3 regions of the Salinivibrio sp. PR919 genome follow, and region 3 is predicted to be linked to each of the others. Evidence: riboswitches for the same ligand, from Rfam matches in the RefSeq annotation. Region 3 holds a riboswitch; each other region holds the start of a gene.
The links. Region 3 has a riboswitch for thiamine pyrophosphate ahead of thiB (thiamine ABC transporter substrate binding subunit). Riboswitches for the same ligand answer to the same signal wherever they lie in the genome.
Positions count from the first base shown of each region.

Region 1: it holds a riboswitch for thiamine pyrophosphate, as region 3 does, so the genes downstream of both, thiC (phosphomethylpyrimidine synthase ThiC) here and thiB (thiamine ABC transporter substrate binding subunit) in region 3, are expected to answer to the same signal.
Region 2: it holds a riboswitch for thiamine pyrophosphate, as region 3 does, so the genes downstream of both, thiD (bifunctional hydroxymethylpyrimidine kinase/phosphomethylpyrimidine kinase) here and thiB (thiamine ABC transporter substrate binding subunit) in region 3, are expected to answer to the same signal.

Region 1 covers NZ_MUFL01000016.1:44,158-52,460, forward strand. The annotation lists gene BZG83_RS04880 (aminopeptidase P family protein) at 1-1,116, shown strand, start outside; gene BZG83_RS04885 (glutaredoxin family protein) at 1,170-1,400, opposite strand; gene thiH (2-iminoacetate synthase ThiH) at 1,414-2,565, opposite strand; gene BZG83_RS04895 (thiazole synthase) at 2,565-3,338, opposite strand; gene thiS (sulfur carrier protein ThiS) at 3,341-3,538, opposite strand; gene BZG83_RS04905 (HesA/MoeB/ThiF family protein) at 3,522-4,289, opposite strand; gene thiE (thiamine phosphate synthase) at 4,273-4,941, opposite strand; gene thiC (phosphomethylpyrimidine synthase ThiC) at 4,938-6,914, opposite strand; TPP riboswitch at 7,008-7,107, opposite strand; gene crcB (fluoride efflux transporter CrcB) at 7,164-7,544, opposite strand; tRNA gene BZG83_RS04925 (tRNA-Trp) at 8,151-8,227, opposite strand.
Region 2 covers NZ_MUFL01000048.1:19,924-24,928, reverse strand. The annotation lists gene BZG83_RS17165 (CZB domain-containing protein) at 1-39, opposite strand, end outside; partial or broken gene BZG83_RS17160 (methyl-accepting chemotaxis protein) at 61-396, opposite strand; gene BZG83_RS10340 (potassium channel family protein) at 888-1,913, shown strand; gene thiD (bifunctional hydroxymethylpyrimidine kinase/phosphomethylpyrimidine kinase) at 1,997-2,854, opposite strand; TPP riboswitch at 2,916-3,016, opposite strand; gene BZG83_RS10330 (putative bifunctional diguanylate cyclase/phosphodiesterase) at 3,079-4,839, opposite strand; gene BZG83_RS10325 (PAS domain-containing sensor histidine kinase) at 4,836-5,005, opposite strand, start outside.
Region 3 covers NZ_MUFL01000082.1:694-6,706, reverse strand. The annotation lists gene BZG83_RS13630 (PhoH family protein) at 1-454, shown strand, start outside; gene BZG83_RS13625 (GGDEF domain-containing protein) at 491-1,495, opposite strand; gene thiQ (thiamine ABC transporter ATP-binding protein) at 1,563-2,267, opposite strand; gene thiP (thiamine/thiamine pyrophosphate ABC transporter permease) at 2,261-3,850, opposite strand; gene thiB (thiamine ABC transporter substrate binding subunit) at 3,856-4,842, opposite strand; TPP riboswitch at 4,895-4,996, opposite strand; gene BZG83_RS13605 (DUF547 domain-containing protein) at 5,035-5,826, opposite strand; gene leuD (3-isopropylmalate dehydratase small subunit) at 5,946-6,013, opposite strand, start outside.

The DNA.
Region 1 (8,303 bases), on a different contig from region 3:
GTGACGGTGTTTATCGACCCTGACCGTCTCCCCGAAGGCTTTGCTGCACACGTGGGCCAAGGCGTGAGCGTCGCGCACCCAGACAGTCTGGTTGATGCCCTGCAAGCGCTGAGCGGTCAACGTGTATTGGTCGACCCAAACGGTGCCAATGCGTGGACACTGGATACCCTCCAACAAGCGCAAGTCACCGTGGTGGAAGCGCAAGACCCATGTGCGCTTGAAAAAGCGGCCAAGAACCCGCAAGAAATCGCCGGTATGCGTGCCTGTCACGTGCGCGATGGTGTTGCCGTGACTCGCTTTTTGGCGTGGTTTGACCGTCAAGTCGACGCCGGTGAACGCCCTGATGAAGCCGTGCTCGCAGACACCCTGTATCAATTCCGCCAACAAGACGATCAACTGGTCGACTTAAGCTTTGATACCATTTCCGCCGCCGGTGGCAATGCGGCCATGTGTCACTATAACCACAACAATCAGCCCAAACCGAGCGTGATTGAGAGCAACAACGTCTACTTGGTCGACTCAGGCGGTCAATACTATGACGGCACCACCGACATTACCCGTACCGTGCCGGTGGGCGAATGCAGCGCTGAGATCAAAAAAGCCTTCACGCTGGTGCTTAAAGGACATATTGCGCTGGCCACCGCGCTGTTCCCGAAAGGCACCTCAGGCAGCCAGCTTGATGCCTTAGCACGCCAGTATTTGTGGCAACACGGCTATGATTTTGACCATGGCACCGGTCACGGTGTCGGGCATTTCTTGGACGTGCACGAAGGTCCGCAGCGCATTTCCAAAGCGCCCAATAGCGTCGCGCTATTGCCGGGCATGGTGGTATCAAACGAGCCGGGCTACTATCGCGCCGACGCGTTTGGGATCCGGATTGAAAACCTCGAGTTGATTGAAGAAAAGCCCACCGAGGGCGACATGACGATGCTCGGGTTTGCCTCACTCACGCGTGCACCGATCGATCGTCGTTTGGTCGATGTGAGCTTACTCAGCGAGGCGGAAATCCAGTGGTGGAATCGCTATCATCAAACCGTGTGGGATGAAATCAGTCCCCACCTCGATGATCAAGACCAAGCTTGGTTAAAACAAGCGACCGCGCCGTTAAGTCGTTAAGTCGCGTCTTCACCGAGTGTAAAAAACAAAAAGCGTCCGATTGGACGCTTTTTTTATTCCCCTTTCAGGGCTTTCTCGACCGCTTTAGGCGAAAAGCCGCGCAAGGTGGTATCGCCAATGCAAATCACCGGGACACCCCGCGACCCTGTTGCCGCCAGCAGCTTCTTGCCTTTGGGCGTAGCCGTATCGACAACACGATAACGCAGCCCTTTTTTATCCAAGTAAGCTTTGGCCGCCTCACAGTGAGGACAGCGCGGACCTACATATACAGTAATACGTTTCATGCCCGCATTGTCGCTAACCCGCTGCCGTTTGTGAAGCCATTTGCGCCTGACGCGCGATATCGTAGATGTTATCCCAATCTTTCCACACCACCTCAAAACCGAGGGCACGAACGCTGGCGGCTACCTCTGCCGCGCTGCGCTCATCACTGATAGCAAACTGCTCCAATTGTGGCTCCGGGTTCGCGTAGCCGCCCGGTTGGGTTTTTGACGCCGCGGATAGGCTCGTGACCCCAAGGGGCAACACATTGTCGCGAAAGTGCGGTGACTCACGTGTCGATAGCGACAGCTCCACCTGCGGATTCCACAACCGATAGGCACAAATAAGCTGAACCAGCTGCTTGTCGGTCATCACCGATTTCGGCTGTAAGGCGCCCGCGCAAGGGCGTAAGCGTGGAAAGGATAGCGAGTAGCGACTTTGCCAGTATTGCTTTTCCAGATAATCGAGATGCTGGGCGGTAAAAAAGCTGTCGGTACGCCAGTCCTCTAGGCCAATTAATGCGCCAAGGCCGATTTTATCAACCCCTGCTTGTGCCAACCTATCTGGGGTTTGCAACCGATAGTGAAAGTCGGTTTTATTCCCGCGCTTGTGGTGTTCTCCATAGGTTGGCGCGTGGTAGGTTTCTTGGTACACCATCACCGCATCCACACCTTGTGCCACCAAGGCGCGATACGCCTCGGTATCCAGCGGCTGCACCTCCATCGCCACATGATGAAAGTATTGCTTCACCACCGGTAAGGCGCGGAGAAAATAATCGAGCCCCACCTTGGTTTCATGCTCACCGGTCACCAAGAGCACACTGTCAAAGCCCATTTTTTTTATCGCTTCACACTCGGCGGCGATTTCGGCTTCATCCAGCGTGCGCCGTTTGATTCGGTTTTCCATCGAAAAACCGCAATAGGTACACACGTTAGCGCACAAATTGGAGAGATACAGCGGAATATAAAACCCCATGGTGTAGCCAAACCGCTGCCGCGTCAGCGCCGCAGATTGCTGAGCCATGGCCTCAAGGTAGGCTTCAGCGGCAGGACTGATCAGGGCAGCGAAGTCGTCCAAATTACGCGAGGAGTTAGCCAGCGCCCGCTCGACATCTTGGCGCGTTTTGCTGTAAATCGAAAGGCGATGATGATCCCAATCGAGTGCTGCCCACCGCTCAGAAAAACTCATCACGCCTCCTTAGCGTCAAGAAACGCGGTTAAGGGGCTAGAAGCGTGGGCGTGATTATGTGAGCCCGCCAGCCCAGCGCGATACGCACAGTGTCCGGCTTCAACCGCTTGTTTAAACGCCGCGCCCATGGCAATCGGATCGCCGGCGGTGGCAATGGCAGTGTTCACCAAGACGGCATCGGCGCCCCGCTCCATCGCTAACGCCGCATCTGACGGTGCGCCAATGCCGGCATCAATGATCACCGGCACACGGGCTTGCTCGATAATGATGTCGAGAAACGCCATTGAGGCCAGCCCTTGGTTGGAGCCAATCGGTGAGCCAAGGGGCATCACCGCCGCGCATCCCACCTCTTCCAAACGCTTACACAGCACAGGATCAGCATGACAATATGGCAGCACCACAAACCCCTCATCCACAAGGGTTTTCGCCGCTTGAAGGGTTTCAATCGGGTCAGGCATCAAATATTTGGGGTCGGGGTGAATCTCCAACTTCACCCAATGCGTTCCCAATGCTTCTCGAGCAAGACGCGCGGCAAAGACCGCTTCTTGCGCATTCTTCGCACCCGAGGTATTGGGCAGCAGGTGCACACCTAGCTCGCGCAGCGGGGTTAAAATATCATCTTGTATGGCATGGACATCGACTCGCTTTAGCGCCATGGTGACCAGTTCAGTACCACTGGCCGCCAGTGACTCGGCCATGGTCTTGCGACTAGCAAACTTGCCGGTGCCGGTTAACAGTCGAGATGAAAACGTCGTATCCGCAATGGTTAACATAATTATCCTCCGGCAATCGCTTGAAAGACCGCCAAGCTATCGCCAGCGGTGAGTGACGTGGATGACCAAGCATCACGCGCAATAATGGTCTGATTTAGCGCGACCGCGACCGACTCGGCTGGCACCTTCATCTCCTCAATCAGTTGCGCGACGGTCGTGGCATTGACCTCTGTCGGCGTGTCATTAATGGTTAACTGCATCGCTTACCTCCCGCTTTGGCTGACAAACCGCACAATGCGGATCCACGGGCAGCGAAAAGTGCTGCCATGTCATGGTTTGTCCATCCAGTCGTGACAAGCGATTGGTCCTGACCGCCTGCCCTAATAACAGCTTTATTGCCTCCAGCGCTTGCGCGGTGGCCATCATGCCGACCACAGGTCCCATTACCCCGGATTCTGCACAGCGTGTGGGTTCAGAAAGCGTCACGTCTGCGAAGGCGCACGCATAACATGCGCTATGCGGTTGATAAACCAATAACTGGCCTTGCCAACCGATCGCCGCTGCGCTCACCAACGGCGTACCAGCCTCTACACAGGCTTGGTTGACCGCATGACGGGTGGCGAGATTATCACTGCAATCAAGGACCACATCCGCCATCGCTACTTCGAGCGCCAGACGCTCACCTTCTAGATAGGCATTGATGGCTCGGCACTGGCAATGTGGATTCAGCGCGACCAAGTTAGCGGCTAGCGACGCGGCTTTATCGGTGCCGATTTGCGCCTCCCGATACGCCACCTGACGCGCCAAGTTAGATAGCTCAATGTGGTCCGAGTCAGCAATCGCTAACTTACCCACGCCAGCGCCTGCAAGATAGAGGCCCGCGGTGGTTCCAAGCCCACCGGCACCGACCATTAACACGCGCGCCTTGCTAAGTGCCTGCTGCCCGCACTCTCCAACCTCCGGCAGCATGATTTGCCGGCTATAACGCAGGTATTCACTGTCCGATAGCATCACGCCCTCCTTGTTGTCTTGATGGATTAAGACAGCGATTAAATGCGTCAATGAGCGCCGCTAAATCAGGCGCTTGCGTCACGGCACGGACCACCGCAATGGCGTCCACGCCAGTGCGCCAAACGTCAGGAGCACGGTTGAGATCAATACCGCCAATCGCCACCGTCGGGAAGCGGCCATCCACAGTCGCTACCTGCTGCGCTAACGCAGAAATGCCTTGCGGCGGCTCGGCGAGCTGTTTGGTGGTAGTGGGAAAAATATGGCCGATGGCGAGATAACTGGGCGAGAGCGCAATCGCTGCAGCAAGTTGTTCGGGACTGCGTGTCGATACGCCAAGGCGCACGCCTTGTCGTGCGAGCAGGTCAAGATCCGCCTCTTGTATGTCTTGCTGGCCCAGATGAACGCCATAGGCGCCAGCCTCAAGCGCGAGCTGCCAGTGATCGTTGATAAACACCTGGGCATGGTGCGCGCGGCCCAACGCCACCGCACGCTGTACCCAATCCGCCAATTGAGGATGCCCCGGCTGCTTCACACGCAGTTGCACGGTTTTCACCCCCAAGCAAAGCAAGCGTTCGAGCAAATCCACATCGTCTACCACCGGATATAATGGGCCTATACCTTCAGACATAGATGCAAACGGGGTCAGGCTCATGACTCCACCTTATCGCTGTCCGCTACCTCAGCGCCTTGTGGTAACGAATGATGGGATTTTTGCAGGTAGAGCTCACTGCCCTTTGCTCGAAACTCTTGCGATTTTTGCTGCATGCCTGCTAACGGGTCTTCCAGCATGGTGACATCAATCGCTTCGCCCGCAGCGGCATAGCCATTTTCTTTGGCATAATCGCGGACTTCTTGGCTGATCTTCATAGAGCAGAATTTTGGCCCACACATGGAGCAAAAATGCGCGACCTTGCCCGACTCTTGAGGCAGTGTTTCATCGTGATAAGCACGCGCCGTCACTGGATCTAATGCAAGGTTAAACTGATCTTCCCAGCGAAATTCAAAGCGCGCTTTGGAAATGGCGTTATCTCGCACCTGCGCGCCCGGATGTCCTTTGGCTAAGTCGGCGGCGTGCGCACACAACTTGTAAGTGATAAGCCCAGTTTTAACATCCTCTTTATTGGGCAGACCCAGATGTTCTTTGGGCGTGACATAGCAAAGCATCGCACACCCAAACCAGCCAATCATCGCCGCACCAATCCCGGAGGTGATGTGGTCGTAACCAGGCGCGATATCGGTAGTCAGCGGGCCTAAAGTATAAAAGGGCGCTTCGTGGCAATGGGTGAGCTGCTCGTCCATATTCTCTTTGATCATGTGCATGGGCACATGGCCGGGGCCTTCAATCATCACCTGCACATCGTATTCCCATGCCACCTTGGTTAGCTCGCCCAGGGTACGTAACTCACTGAACTGGGCTTCGTCGTTCGCGTCAGCTACTGAGCCTGGGCGCAATCCATCGCCTAACGACAGCGATACATCATACGCGGCACAAATCTCGCAGATTTCACGAAAATGGGTATAGAGGAAGCTTTCTTGATGATGCGCCAAGCACCATTTGGCGATAATCGACCCGCCACGCGAGACAATCCCAGTCACGCGATTGGCAGTCATGGGCACATAGTGCAAACGCACCCCAGCGTGAATGGTAAAGTAGTCGACCCCTTGCTCGGCTTGCTCTATCAAGGTATCGCGCATCACTTCCCAAGTCAGGTCTTCGGCAATGCCATTCACTTTCTCAAGCGCCTGATACATAGGCACAGTGCCAATCGGGACTGGGCTATTACGTAAAATCCACTCGCGGGTTTCGTGGATATTGCGTCCGGTCGATAAATCCATCACCGTATCCGCGCCCCAACGGGTCGCCCACACCAGTTTTTCAGTTTCTTCTTCAATGGAGGAGCTCACCGCCGAGTTACCAATATTAGCATTCACTTTCACCAGAAAGTTACGCCCAATGATCATCGGCTCCGCTTCTGGGTGGTTAATGTTGGCCGGAATAATCGCACGCCCTTCAGCAACTTCTTGGCGCACAAATTCGGGAGTGATGTTTGAGGGTAAATGCGCGCCAAAGCTTTCTCCTGGGTGCTGGCGGTTTAGCTGCTCTTCACGATACTGCTGACGTCCCATATTTTCCCGGATAGCGATAAATTCCATCTCTGGGGTGATAATGCCTTGGCGTGCGTAGTGAAGTTGGGTCACACATTGGTTAGGTTTTGCCCGACGGATAGACGGTAAGGCACTAAAGCGAAGATCATCCAAGGTTTCATCACTAAGGCGAGTCTGCGCATAGTCTGAGCTCACTGCATCAAGGAACTCTGTATCGGCACGCTCATCAATCCATGCTTTGCGCACTGGCGCTAAGCCTTGGTAAATATCGATAGCACTCTGTGGGTCAGTATAAGGCCCTGATGTGTCATAAACCCGAATGGACTCATTGGCCTCGTACTGCGGATTGTCTTTACTGCCACCCACAAAGGTCGGAGACAAATGGATTTCTCGCATCCCTACGCGAATATCGGGTCGCGATCCCTCGACATAGACTTTTTCCGAGTTGGGGTAGGTTTGCGCAGAGAGAGAATCGATAAAGGATTTGGCCTCAAGACGGGCCTGTTTACGGGTCGACATAGCATTACTCCGGTGTTCATTATGGGAATTAATGCTTGCCGGAAAACGCTGAATTGAGATGTGAGCAAACTGGCAGACGCGTACGGTCTGTGATCTGATGCATCTCTTGTTCCCTTCGCTGGTACTAACCAGATCAGGTTCAACGGATCCCACTTAACGTGGTCTCAGCCAATTGGCACTCCGACAAGTTCAACGCCAGTATAAGAAATCACCGCCGCAACAACAAGCGACGTACTAGCATGTTTTTACCTACCCAGTAATGCGTCCTAGCAGCCAAGCCCCCATCGCGGCCGCTCCTAAGCATAACGCAAGGTTGAGACCCACGTTTAACAAGGCTTTCACCGTCTCACCATGTTGAAAAAGAAGCAAGGTATCCACTGAAAAGGTCGAGAAGGTGGTGAACGCGCCCAAAAAGCCAATAGCAATCAGTTGACGCCAAGGCACTGGGGCAATCAGTTCTTGGCTCATCGCCGCTAAAAAGACACCCATCGCTAATGATCCCAGCACATTAACCATTAGGGTGCCGTAGGGAAATCCTCGACCAAACACCGCGACGCTCCACTCTGAAACTAAAAAACGCGAAGACGCCCCTAATGCGCCACCAAGTCCTACCCACAATATGCTTACCACAGGGTGCTCCTTTCGATTGGTAAAAAGTCATCATACCGCGACATGTGAACAAGAAACAGGAGGAAGAAAAAGGGAAAAGGATCAAGGGTGCTAGAAGCATAATGAGTCACATACAAAAAAAGCACCGACGATGCCGATGCTTTGATATTTGGCAGGGGTAGAGGAATTCGACCGGGCTGGCGACCCAGCCCCCAACACGCTTTTGTGTAGATTGCATGTTCACATCTACCCTTAATCGGATTACGAGAACCTTGATGATTCACATACAAAAAAAGCACCGACGATGTCGGTGCTTTGATGTTTGGCAGGGGTAGAGGGATTCGACCGGGCTGGCGACCCAGCCCCCAACACGCTTTTTTGTCGTTTGCATGTTCTCATCTATCTCTTATCGGATTACGAGAAGCTTGATGATTCACATACAAAAAAGCACCGACGATGTCGATGCTTTGATGTTTGGCAGGGGTAGAGGGATTCGACCGGGCTGGCGACCCAGCCCCCAACACGCTTTTTTGTCGTTTGTATGTTCACACCTACCCTTAATCGGCTTACGAGAAGCTTGATGATTCACATACAAAAAAGCACCGACGATGTCGATGCTTTGGTATTTGGCAGGGGTAGAGGGATTCGAACCCCCAACACGCGGATTTGGAATCCGCTGCTCTGCCAATTGGAGCTATACCCCTGTAGATAGGTGCCTATTGTAGCGATCCCGCGACAAATTACCACCACCAATTACTCTTCAGACGTTTGATCGCTTAT
Region 2 (5,005 bases), on a different contig from region 3:
GGTTCGACTGTGCTGCGCCTGCTCACTTTGCGTCGCCATCGCATCTGCCACCTGTTGGCCTTGCTCGCTATATTTGATCGCTTCACTGGCAAGCTGATCGGTTAGCGTACACGCATGCCCACTCCCGGCGCGAATCTTCTCCACCAGCTGAGTAATATCTTGCGTAGCGGTGGAGGTGCGTTCGGCGAGGTTACGGACTTCATCAGCCACCACGGCGAATCCCCTCCCTTGCTCGCCAGCTCGGGCTGCCTCAATCGCCGCATTCAGGGCCAACAGATTGGTTTGGTCAGCCACATCGCGAATCAAGTTCACAATGCCACTGACTTCCTGTGCGTGTTGGTCAAGAGCACGAATTGCTTCCGACGATTGCTGACATTGCGCGGATAATGACTGCACATGGCGAGCAAGATCATTGACTTGTTCGGCACATGACGCCGCCTGATGGCTCACCTCCGTCACACGCTCTTTTTCACCATTAATAGTTTCTGCCAGAGTCGCCAGCGAAGATTGGGTCGAGGTAATCGAATCACCAAAATGGCACAGGTTAGCGTCGATCGCTTTACCGGTTTGGCGTTTTTTCTGTACCACGGCCAGCTCCGATTCTAACGCCGCCTTTTCGCTGTGCAGCGCGTCTATCTGGGCATTGACTTGCTCCAGTTTTAGCTGTAATTCAGTACGTTTTTGTTGTTCTTGTTCGAGTTGACGACGAGATGTAAACACGCGAAGCCCTCCGAGTTGTTAATATACATATTGTACGCCTTATACATACGCATGTGCTTGTAATCGATTAAACTGTGATCCTCTCAACGCCAATGCGTTGATTTACACTGTAAACCCATAAAAAATCCCTTCATACTGGCGTTTCCATAGCGAATGAGCGAGACACTATGACCTTTTGGTTGCTTTTTAAACGTTGGATTATCAGCCACTTCGCCCATTTAAACGGGCGTATTCTCGGATTGGTCGTACTCGCCTACGGCATCATTGGCTGGCTGCTTTTACAATCAGCGGGTGAAACTGAGATGACTCAGTCACTCAGTCGCTACATCTATTACTTAGTGGTCACCGCCTCTACCGTGGGGTATGGCGATTACTCGCCCGCCACCGAAGCAGGACAGTGGATTACCGCCTTTTGGATCATTCCCGGTGGACTCGGTCTGTTTGCGGTGGTGATTGGGCATGTGACCAGTGCCTTGGTGGATTATTGGCGACGTGGATTACAAGGAAAACGGAGTCTTACTGTGAAAAATCATATTTTAGTTTTGGGGTGGAACGGCCAGCGTACCATTCAGTTAATCCGTTTATTGCAAAGCGGTATTCATGGCGAGCGCCCGATCGTGCTTTGTGTCCGTCCTGAAATGGAAAATCCGCTGCCTGGCGAGGTAGAGTTTGTGCGCGTGACCAGCTTTACTGATGCCGAGGGCATCGCGCGCGCCGGCATCGACAGTGCCGCGAGTATTATTATCGATAACCCAGAAGACGATATCACGCTTTCTGCGGCGCTGTTCTGCGCTCACAAAAACCCTTCTGCCCATTTACTCGCGTATTTTCAAGATGATGCACTCAGCCAAATATTGAAGCAGCACTATCCGCACGCTGAATGTGTGCCGTCTGTGTCGGTGGAAATGCTGGCAAAAGCGGCCGTTGATCCCGGTTCAAGCCAATTACATCACGAGCTATTGAGCACGGCTCAAGGGATGACCCAATACTGTGCCCGCTACCCCACCGATGCGAGTGCAACCGATGTCGGCACCTTGTTTAATCAATTAAAGCATGAGTATGATGCAACCTTAATTGGTCTCGACAAAGGCGATGGGATCACTCTGAACCCTCGCCTACACACTGAAGTGGCACCGGGCGATCGCATCTTTTATATCGCCGCCGAGCGTTTACCACATTGGTCTGCCGCCTAACGGACGCGTCCAACGCATCTTTGCTGTTTTCTTTTCGATGCCGCTGCCCCACTTGGGTTGCAGCGGATCGTTTCCATCTCGTCTCAGGGCAATTCCGCGACAGCATGCTCTGCTGGCGACAGACACAAATTATCAGGGTAAGCGTAAAAATGATGCACCGGCCCAGCACCTCTTCCGACCGTTAGCTGCTGACTATGCGCTAAGGCCTCCGTCAAATACTGCTTAGCCGCTCGCCCGGCCTCGATAGGCGTCATCCCTTGGGCATAAAACGAGGCGATTGCAGCAGACAGTGAACATCCGGTGCCATGGGTGTTGGTAGTTTCAATGCGGCGTGCGCGCAAGGTTTGACAGGTATCTCGGCTAATCCACATATCGACGCTTTCAGGGGCGTGATGTAAATGGCCCCCTTTGAGCATCACGTAAGGACAGCCTAGATGGCGAAGTGCCGGCACCAGCTCATGCATTTGCTCTATAGAGGTAGGCACAGGCCGACCGGTTAAGCGAGCGGCCTCCGGCAAGTTGGGAGTGAGCACCGTTGCTCGCGGAATAAGCTCTTCAATCAACGCCCTCATGGCCTGCTCGTCGAGCAAAGGGTCGCCGCTGGTCGCGACCATTACGGGATCTAAAATCACCGGTAAGTGTGGCGACCGTGCCAGCACAGCAGCGACTTCACGAATAATCGCTTGATTGGCCAGCATACCGATTTTCACCGCACGCACCGGCATGTCGTATAACACTGCATCTAATTGGGCGCGCACAAAATCGGGCTCAACCGCCAAGACGGCCTCGACACCGCAGGTATTTTGCGCGGTTAGCGCAGTGATCACCGAGCACGCATAGCCGCCGGTCGCTGAAATCGCTTTAATGTCGGCTTGAATGCCCGCGCCACCACCGCTGTCTGAGCCGGCAATGGTGAGAATAACAGGTGGAGATAGGTTCATATTGGCCCCTTAATCATCAGGGGCGGAAGGAGACAAAATGAGGCAGTATGCGTCACTTTGTGCGCTGATCGTGTCAGTTCCCTCCGCCAGTGCTAACTGGATCAGGTTCTACGGGTCCTGCTTTCGCAGTCTCAGCAATTACTTGCTCCCCGACTAACTGTGTTCAGGATATGCATCCTACGGATAAAGCGCAAGCCTCATCTCTAATCCGATGATGACCACGGCTATCCAGACACGGGCGCACTGATAGCCGTCGCTGGGCATTCACATCCGGTTTGCAGAAGCTGTTCAAACTGTTCTGACCCCAGCGGTTTGGCATACAAGAAGCCTTGCGCTTGGTCACAGCCAATACGCTGCAAAATCTGTTGCTGGCCAACTTCTTCCACGCCTTCGGCCACCACACCGTGGCCGAACCCATGCGCTAGGTCGATCACGCTGCCAACAAGGTGTTTGTCACTGGCGTTGGATGCAAGGTCTTGAATAAAGCTACGATCAAGCTTCACCCAATCCACAGGAAGCTGTTTCAAATAGCTCAATGAACTGTAGCCTGTGCCAAAATCATCAAGCGCAATGTGCATCCCCGCATCACGGAGCTGTTGTAACTCTTTAAGCGCCACCGACATATGTCGAATTAATGCCGATTCAGTAACCTCAAGCTGAATGATTTGGGTGGGTACTTCCAGCGCTTGGCAGCGGGCAAGAATGCTGTCGGCAAAACCGTGGCGAAGTTGCTGGGAAGAGACATTGATGGCTAAGTGAAACGCCTCGGGCAAGGTGTATTGCTCTCGCCAACGGACCAGCGCGCGCAACGCCATAGAAAAAACTGCATCGCCGAGTTGGATCATATCGGCACTTCGCTCGGCAATGGGAATAAACTCGGCCGGGCTGATCGCTCCCAGTTGCGGATGACGCCAACGCAATAACGCCTCAGCGCCTACCATGGTGCCAGTATTGAGATCCCATTTGGGCTGAAAGACCAAAGACAACCCTCCTTGTTCAAGAGCCGGGCTAAGTCCATTGCGGATCATATGCTCACGTTGCGATTGCGCATCCAACTCTTGGCGATAATGACCCACTTCGGTGTCATCGGTCGGGATGGCTAGAATCGCTTGGCGAAAGAGTTGCTCCACATCGTGATGCTCCCCTTCCGCTTGAGCTATTCCCACATGGCAGTGCATCGACATCAAACGGCCATCAAGGGTGTGATGCCCGCTCAATAATCGACACATCCGCTTGGCAAGTGCGTCAATGGCGGTGATATCTCCTTCCACTAACATCACCAAACGTGTGTTGTCCCAGACACCAATACGCCGACCTCTTGCGACCGAGCTACTAGCCAACAGCCCTGCAAGGTGCTTATACAGCGCTTCTGTCATTAAGTGGCCTTGATGCTGTGTTACCGCCTCCATCCCATCCAACGCTATCATAAACACGGTCACCATCCCCTTTGCGAGTTGACGTTCAGCCGCATCCACCAGCGCACGTCGATTGGGTAGATTGGTTAGGGGATCGGTTAAAGACAAGGTACGTAATGCCGCGGTTTGCTTATTCACTAACATCTGCAAACGCGCCGCTTGATCTCGCTCTTTCAGGGTTTTGAATTGAAAATGGAGAATATTATGGATGCGCTGGAGCACTTCATGGTGATCAAACGGCTTGGTGAGATAATCAATGGCCCCACGACATAAGGCTTGGTTGCGCAGATTGTTATCACTATCGGCAGTGAGCACCATCACCGGGGGACAGTGCTCACCGAGCGTATTGTTCAACAGATCGAGTACATCCAGCCCCGAGCGTTGTGGCATACGCATATCAAGCAACACTAAATCGGGGACCGGGGAGAGGTAATCGGTCACAAGGCGTGGATCGTTAAGGCCTGTGATGTGTTGATAGCCAGATTGCAGCAACATGGCAGTCAACAAGTCGACATTCTCCGGTCGATCATCAATGATCAGGATCTGCGCTTGGGATTTTTCTCGTGTCATGCCCTGTCCTCCAAAAGTGTTTGCATCGCTCGGCCCAACGCCGCACCCGATACCGGTGATGCCAACGTCACAATGCTGTCGCTGTGCGATTGCATAGATTCAGAGTCCGGCACGTTAACCACGATCATGGGCCGTTCCCCGAGTCGCGACTGAACCTGATCTGCCG
Region 3 (6,013 bases):
GGATATTGGTGAATCGATCGGTTATTTGCCGGGTACGGAAGAGGAAAAAATGCTGCCTTGGCTGGGAGCGGTGACCGATACGTTAGAAGCGCTGCACATGAATGATGAATGCACGGATGGCTCGATGCGTTACATCATGGAGAAAGCCAACTTACAGTTTAAGTCGATTAACTTTATGCGTGGTCGCTCGATTCAAAACGCGTTTGTGATCTTGGATGAGTGCCAGAACCTGACTGCCTCGCAACTGAAGACCATTATCACCCGCTGTGGTGAAGGGACTAAACTGGTTTGCTCAGGCAACTTAGCGCAAATCGACTCCCCCTACCTCACACCGGTTACCTCTGGGCTGACTTACATTGTCGAGCGATTTAAAAATTTCGAGGGCAGTGCGTGCGTATACCTCAATGGGGTAGTACGCAGCCGTCTTGCCGAGTTTGCCGAAGAAAACCTTTAACCGAACCGGCGGCTCAGCCGCCGTGTTTTCCTTGCGTTAAAACAGCTCGACATCGTCGGCGGCAACAAAGGTTTTGATGATGCCGTTTTCCAGCAATCCTTCGTAGAAAGCCACTTGATTGCGACCGTTTTGCTTGGCGTGATAAAGCGCCTGATCCGCATTACCCAATAAGGTACTGGTGCTTTGATGCGCTTTATCGATACGCGTTGCGCCCATGGAAATGGTCACGGTTTCCGCTGCGCCAAAGTCGCGTGCGTTGACATTGGCAATAAAGGTATTGGCTTTTTGCTCAGCCATAGCGCGTGTGCAAGGGTGAAGTAACACCACAAATTCATCCCCGCCGTAGCGAAACAGGGTGTCTTCGACAGAAAAGGTTTGTCGCATTAAAGACGCGAGCAACAAAATGACTTCATCGCCAAAGACATGGCCAAAGTTATCATTAATTTGCTTGAAATGGTCGACATCAAAAATACAAATCCAAGGATAACTCGCCTGATCCAAATCGCTGTCCATCGCCGCGGGCGCTTGCGCTAAGCGATCACTAATCAGGTCCAATTTCTTGGTCAGCACCTTGCGATTGAATAGACCGGTAAAGCTGTCTCGCTCGCTGGCCATAATGATTTGTTGATAGTTCTCATAGATGTGAATGAGGCCAGACACCAGAGCAAGCTGTTCCTCGTTTAATTGCTCGGCGCGGCCACATAAGACACCGCGAATGTCTTCGTCTTTTTCGTAATAGATAGGGACGGCAACCAAGGTGTGATCGTGCGCCTGATGCACGGTGACCTTTTGGCTCTCGAGGCAGTCTTCCAGCAGCGCATCCACTTGTTCGATATTTTCTTGCTGAAAGGCGCTGTTGTCATTGGTACCCAGCACCGTAAAAGGGGGATTGAGTCCAGAACAGTAATCGAGTAACACCACTTCACTGACAGGCGTTAGCTCAAGGATCGACGTCAGTAGGCTCTTGGTAATCGCATCAACTTCAGTTTTGGCCGTGAAATCGACGATAGAGTCGAGTATCTGAATGCTACTGGCGGGCACAAAGCGCCTCCTTAAAAGGGTCTATTCCTGTTGTCAGTATAGAAGCCAAACGAGGAGGCGCCATCTATTAGGGGGATTCCATCATGCCCATATAACGATGCATCGCCGGTGGGGGCGCATTCAGGTCAGCGACGGGGCGAGACAAGGCAATCTGGCCCTCATCGACGTAAAGAAAACGTGAGGCAATGGCTTTCGCATCGTCGGGGTGATGGGTCACCATCAAAACGGTTGTACCTTGCGCGTGGGCGGTCCGTTTCACCAAGGCTAACATGTCTTTTTTCAACGCAGGATCAAGGGCTGAAAAAGGCTCATCAAGTAATAACAGAGGCTGTTGACGTGCAATACTTCGTCCGAGTGCAATCCGCTGGCGCTGCCCGCCGGACAATGCGCCGGGTAAACGATCTAAATAAGGTGTCAGCCCCACCGCATCCGCGGCGCTTCTCACGCTCTCTTTTTGTGCGTGACTGAGCTTGAGTGAAGGCGAAAGTCCAATCGCCATGTTGTCAAACACCGATAAGTGGGTGAAGACATTATGCTCTTGAAACAGGATGGAGAGTGGGCGCTGGTGAGCCGGCGCGGTAGTGACTGGCTTACCTGCAATCAAAATCTCGCCACTATCAGGAGCAATTAATCCTGCAATCAGAGAGAGTAAGGTACTTTTCCCTGCGCCGCTTGGGCCGAGTACAGCAACAATCTCTCCCGGCGCAATGTGGGCGTCGAAGTGCATCCACGCTTGCTGGTAGCGATACGTGATATTGGAAAGGGTTAGCATGCGTGTCTCCATTGGACGAGGCGGATGATCAGAGCGTAGCTGCCTAAACTGGTCGCTAATAACAGCATGGCCGCCGCGGCGCCCGCATCCATTTGATAACTGCCCATCAGACGAAATAGATACAAAGGCAGTGTTTGAAAGTGTTGGCTACCAAATAAAGAGATGGCGCTGAGATCGCCCATCGAGAGGACAAAACTGACCGCGAGGCCACGTGCTATTGGGCGGCGTAAGCACTGCCATTCAATTAAGCGCAAGCGGGTAACCCCGCGCACGCCTAGGGTGGCACAGAGTGCATGATAAGATTGCGCCACTTGATAGGCAGGGGCACTGAGCACCTTAATCAAATACGGTAAGGCCATCAGCGCATTGACCCCCATCACCAACCACAAGGCGAGGCTAAAGACATCGCTAAATTGGCGAAACAGCAAAAACAGTCCAGTGCTTAATACGATACTTGGCACGACCAAAATCATGGCCCCCAGCGTTTCAATACCATCGGCTCGTTTTTTTTGACCATGAAATCGCCAGTGACGACTGGCTAAGATCACTGCAATTGCCAACACAAATGCAATGGCGCTCGCGCCGGTGGCCACCCACAATGAGTGCATGGTGGCTTGCCATAACGCTGTATCGGCAAGGACAGTGAGCGCACTCGGGTTGAGCCCGCGATACAGCACTACACCCAGTGGCGGCAATACGAGAAGCAAGACCAAGGTTATCCAGAGCAGATCCCAGCATTTCGCCGCTCGGCTATCGAGGGCATGCGGCAATGGTAATACTTCACTGGGTGTATTCGGCACCGCGCGTGTGAATGTTTGCACTACAAACGCAATGGTGCCGCACAGCATCATCTGCCACAGCGCTAATGCCGCGCCGGTTTGCAAATCAAAGTCAAAGCGAATGGCTTGGTAAATGGCCAACTCTATGGTGGTGGCTTTGGGGCCGCCTCCAAGCGCCATGACGGTGGCAAAACTGGTAAAGCAGAGCATAAACACCAGCCCGACGATATGGGGCAAACTTTGGCGAAGATAAGGCCATTCAAGGTGACGAAAACGCTGCCAGCCACCTAAGCCCAATTGAGTCGCTAAGCGGCGTTGATCGGCGGGGATCCCCTCGAGTGCTTGCACCATGATCTGGGCGGAAAATGGTAAGTTGAAAAACACGTGTGCCAGCAAAATGCCGCTCAATCCATAAATGGAAAATGGCATAGAAAGATCAAAATGTTGTAGGGTGTCGGCGAGCAATCCGCTGCGACCAAAAATGGCTACCAAGCCAAATACCCCAATCAGCACAGGCAGCACTAAGGTCATGGCAAACAGTTTCAACAACCAACGCTTACCCGCAAACTCGCGACGCGACAGGGCGTGGGCAACAGGAATCGCCAATCCCACACTGAGGATCACTGATAAAATGGCTTGCTTGAAGCTAAATACGGTGACGTGACGAAGGTAGGCATCTTGCCATAGTGCCTGAAGGTTAAGATCTTGGCTGTGAGAGAACAGCGCCCAAAGAGCGCTGCCAATTAAAAGCACGACGAGACTGGCCGCGAGACTGCCCGGCCAAGTGCGTGAAGGGTTGAGCATGACGATTATTCAACCAACGCCGTTTGCCAGTCACGCACCCATTGTTGACGGTTGCCCATCACTTCATCGGGTTGATAAATCAAGCTTTTTTCTGGCTTACTCAAGGTATAGAAGGCATCCGGTAACGTGATATCAGTAACAGGGTACATCCATTGCGTAAGGGGAATGATCGACTGCGCTTCATCGCTGAGCATAAACTGCAAAAACGCATCGGCCAGTTCTGGCTGGTCGGTGTAGGCTGATTTTGCGGCCACTTCAATCTGCATATAGTGGCCCTCTTCAAACGTCGCGGCGGCAAAGCGGTCATCATCATCGGCAACCAAATGGTAAGCCGGTGATGTGGTGTAAGAGAGCACCATGTCCGCTTCCTTGTTCAGGAACATGTTGTACGCTTCGGTCCAGCCTTTGGTCACGGTAATGGTGTTATCCGCGAGATCACGCCATGCTTGCTGGCTTTTATCGCCGTAGACTTTCTGGATCCAAAGCATTAAGCCTTGGCCAACGGTGGAGACACGGGGATCTTGGTAAATCACACTGATGTCATCACGATCTTCAATCAAGGCTTTCAAGCTCTTGGGCGGATCGAGCAGGCGCGTGGTGTCGTACACGAAGGCAAAGTAGCCGTAATCGTAGGGGATAAAGTAGGGATTATCCCAACCGCCGGGTACCTGTAGGCGCTCCGTATTCACCGCGTGCTCGGCGACAATGCCGCTCCGCTCCGCTTCTTTCATTAAATTGGTGTCTATACCCAACACGATATCGGCGCTGGTGTTACTGCCTTCAATCCGCATGCGGTTTAGCAAGGCTGCGCCGTCTTCAAGGGACACAAACTCGACCTTACAATTACAGCGTTTCTCGAAGGCGGCTTTAATTTTTGGCCCTGCGCCCCAATCGGCGATAAACGAGTCGTAGGTATAGACAGTCAGCGGGTCGGCGGCGCGGGCGCCAAGCGATAACAGAGACAAAGAAAGTACGGTTAAAACAGACGTAATGACTTTCACAGCACGCTCCTAAGTTGGGCGTGGGTGTTGAGGCTGGTTGATGACATCATCAAGTCTCAATCCCTACGCCAGTGTTAGCTGGATCAGGTTCGATGGGTTTAGCGCGGTGCGCAATCTCAGCCAAGAGGCTCCCCAATGAGTACGAAGCCATTGTACTGATTGGCTTAGGGTTAACCAAGCCTTTTAGTCAGCGGTTCGGTTAAGCGCCCAGTCGTAGTCATAGTCTAAGCGTGCATCCTCGGGAAGTTTGATATCGCGGTATTGATTGATATGGGTGATTACTCCTTGTTCACTGCCGCCAAAATCGGCCTCAAACCACTCATAGATAGAAGAAAGCTGCCACTGACCGCCTTGCTGACTCACGCCTTTATCACTGTTAATAAAGGTATAGGCGGCTTGTTCTAATTGTGCCTCTAAGGTGTCGGCTTGAAAGGCTTGTGGCTGTAGGTTCGGACAGCCAAGGCTGGCACAATTGACCGCATAATGGGTACGCGGATCTTGCCAGAGCGGGCGCAGAATACGGTGCTCAATATCATTCAAGGTAAGCGGCTCTCCTGCCACCGTGACCACCTCATCATCCCAAGGTCCAAAGCTAAACAGGCCACCGAGTTTGGTGATCGAACGGACTGGATACGCATCCAAAATTAGCTTTACGGTGACTGAATTGTAGAGATTAACCCAGTACGCGTATTGTTCGTCTTTGGTCAAGGTGCGCGGGTCGCGCGCGGTGAGCATGCTAATGTAATGATCGAGAGTCGCTTTATCGGCCTCGGTGACGGCTGCGTAGTTAAATAAGGTGTGCTGTCCTTGAGGCTGTAAATATTTATCGAGTAATACTTGCCAGCTGTGATGGGTAAACGTGGCTTGGCTGGCGGGGTTGTGCGCATCCCACATTGCCCAATAATCGGCTTTCGGGGCGGCCAAGGCTGGAAAAGCAACGAGTAACCAAAAAATGAGCGTGATCCGTGTTCGCATACCGCTTCCTCAATCGCGAGCGTATCTTGTTTATATCCTAGACCAGCTTGCGCCATGTTTGCTTTCATGGCCATAAAAAAACGCTGCTTGAGCAGCGTTTTAGTGGTTAAAGTGTTGTGTTATGCCAAAAAGGCGGGAATGTTTTGCTCAAAGCGCGAGATCTCAGCGTCGTGCTGAAGCGTGAGGC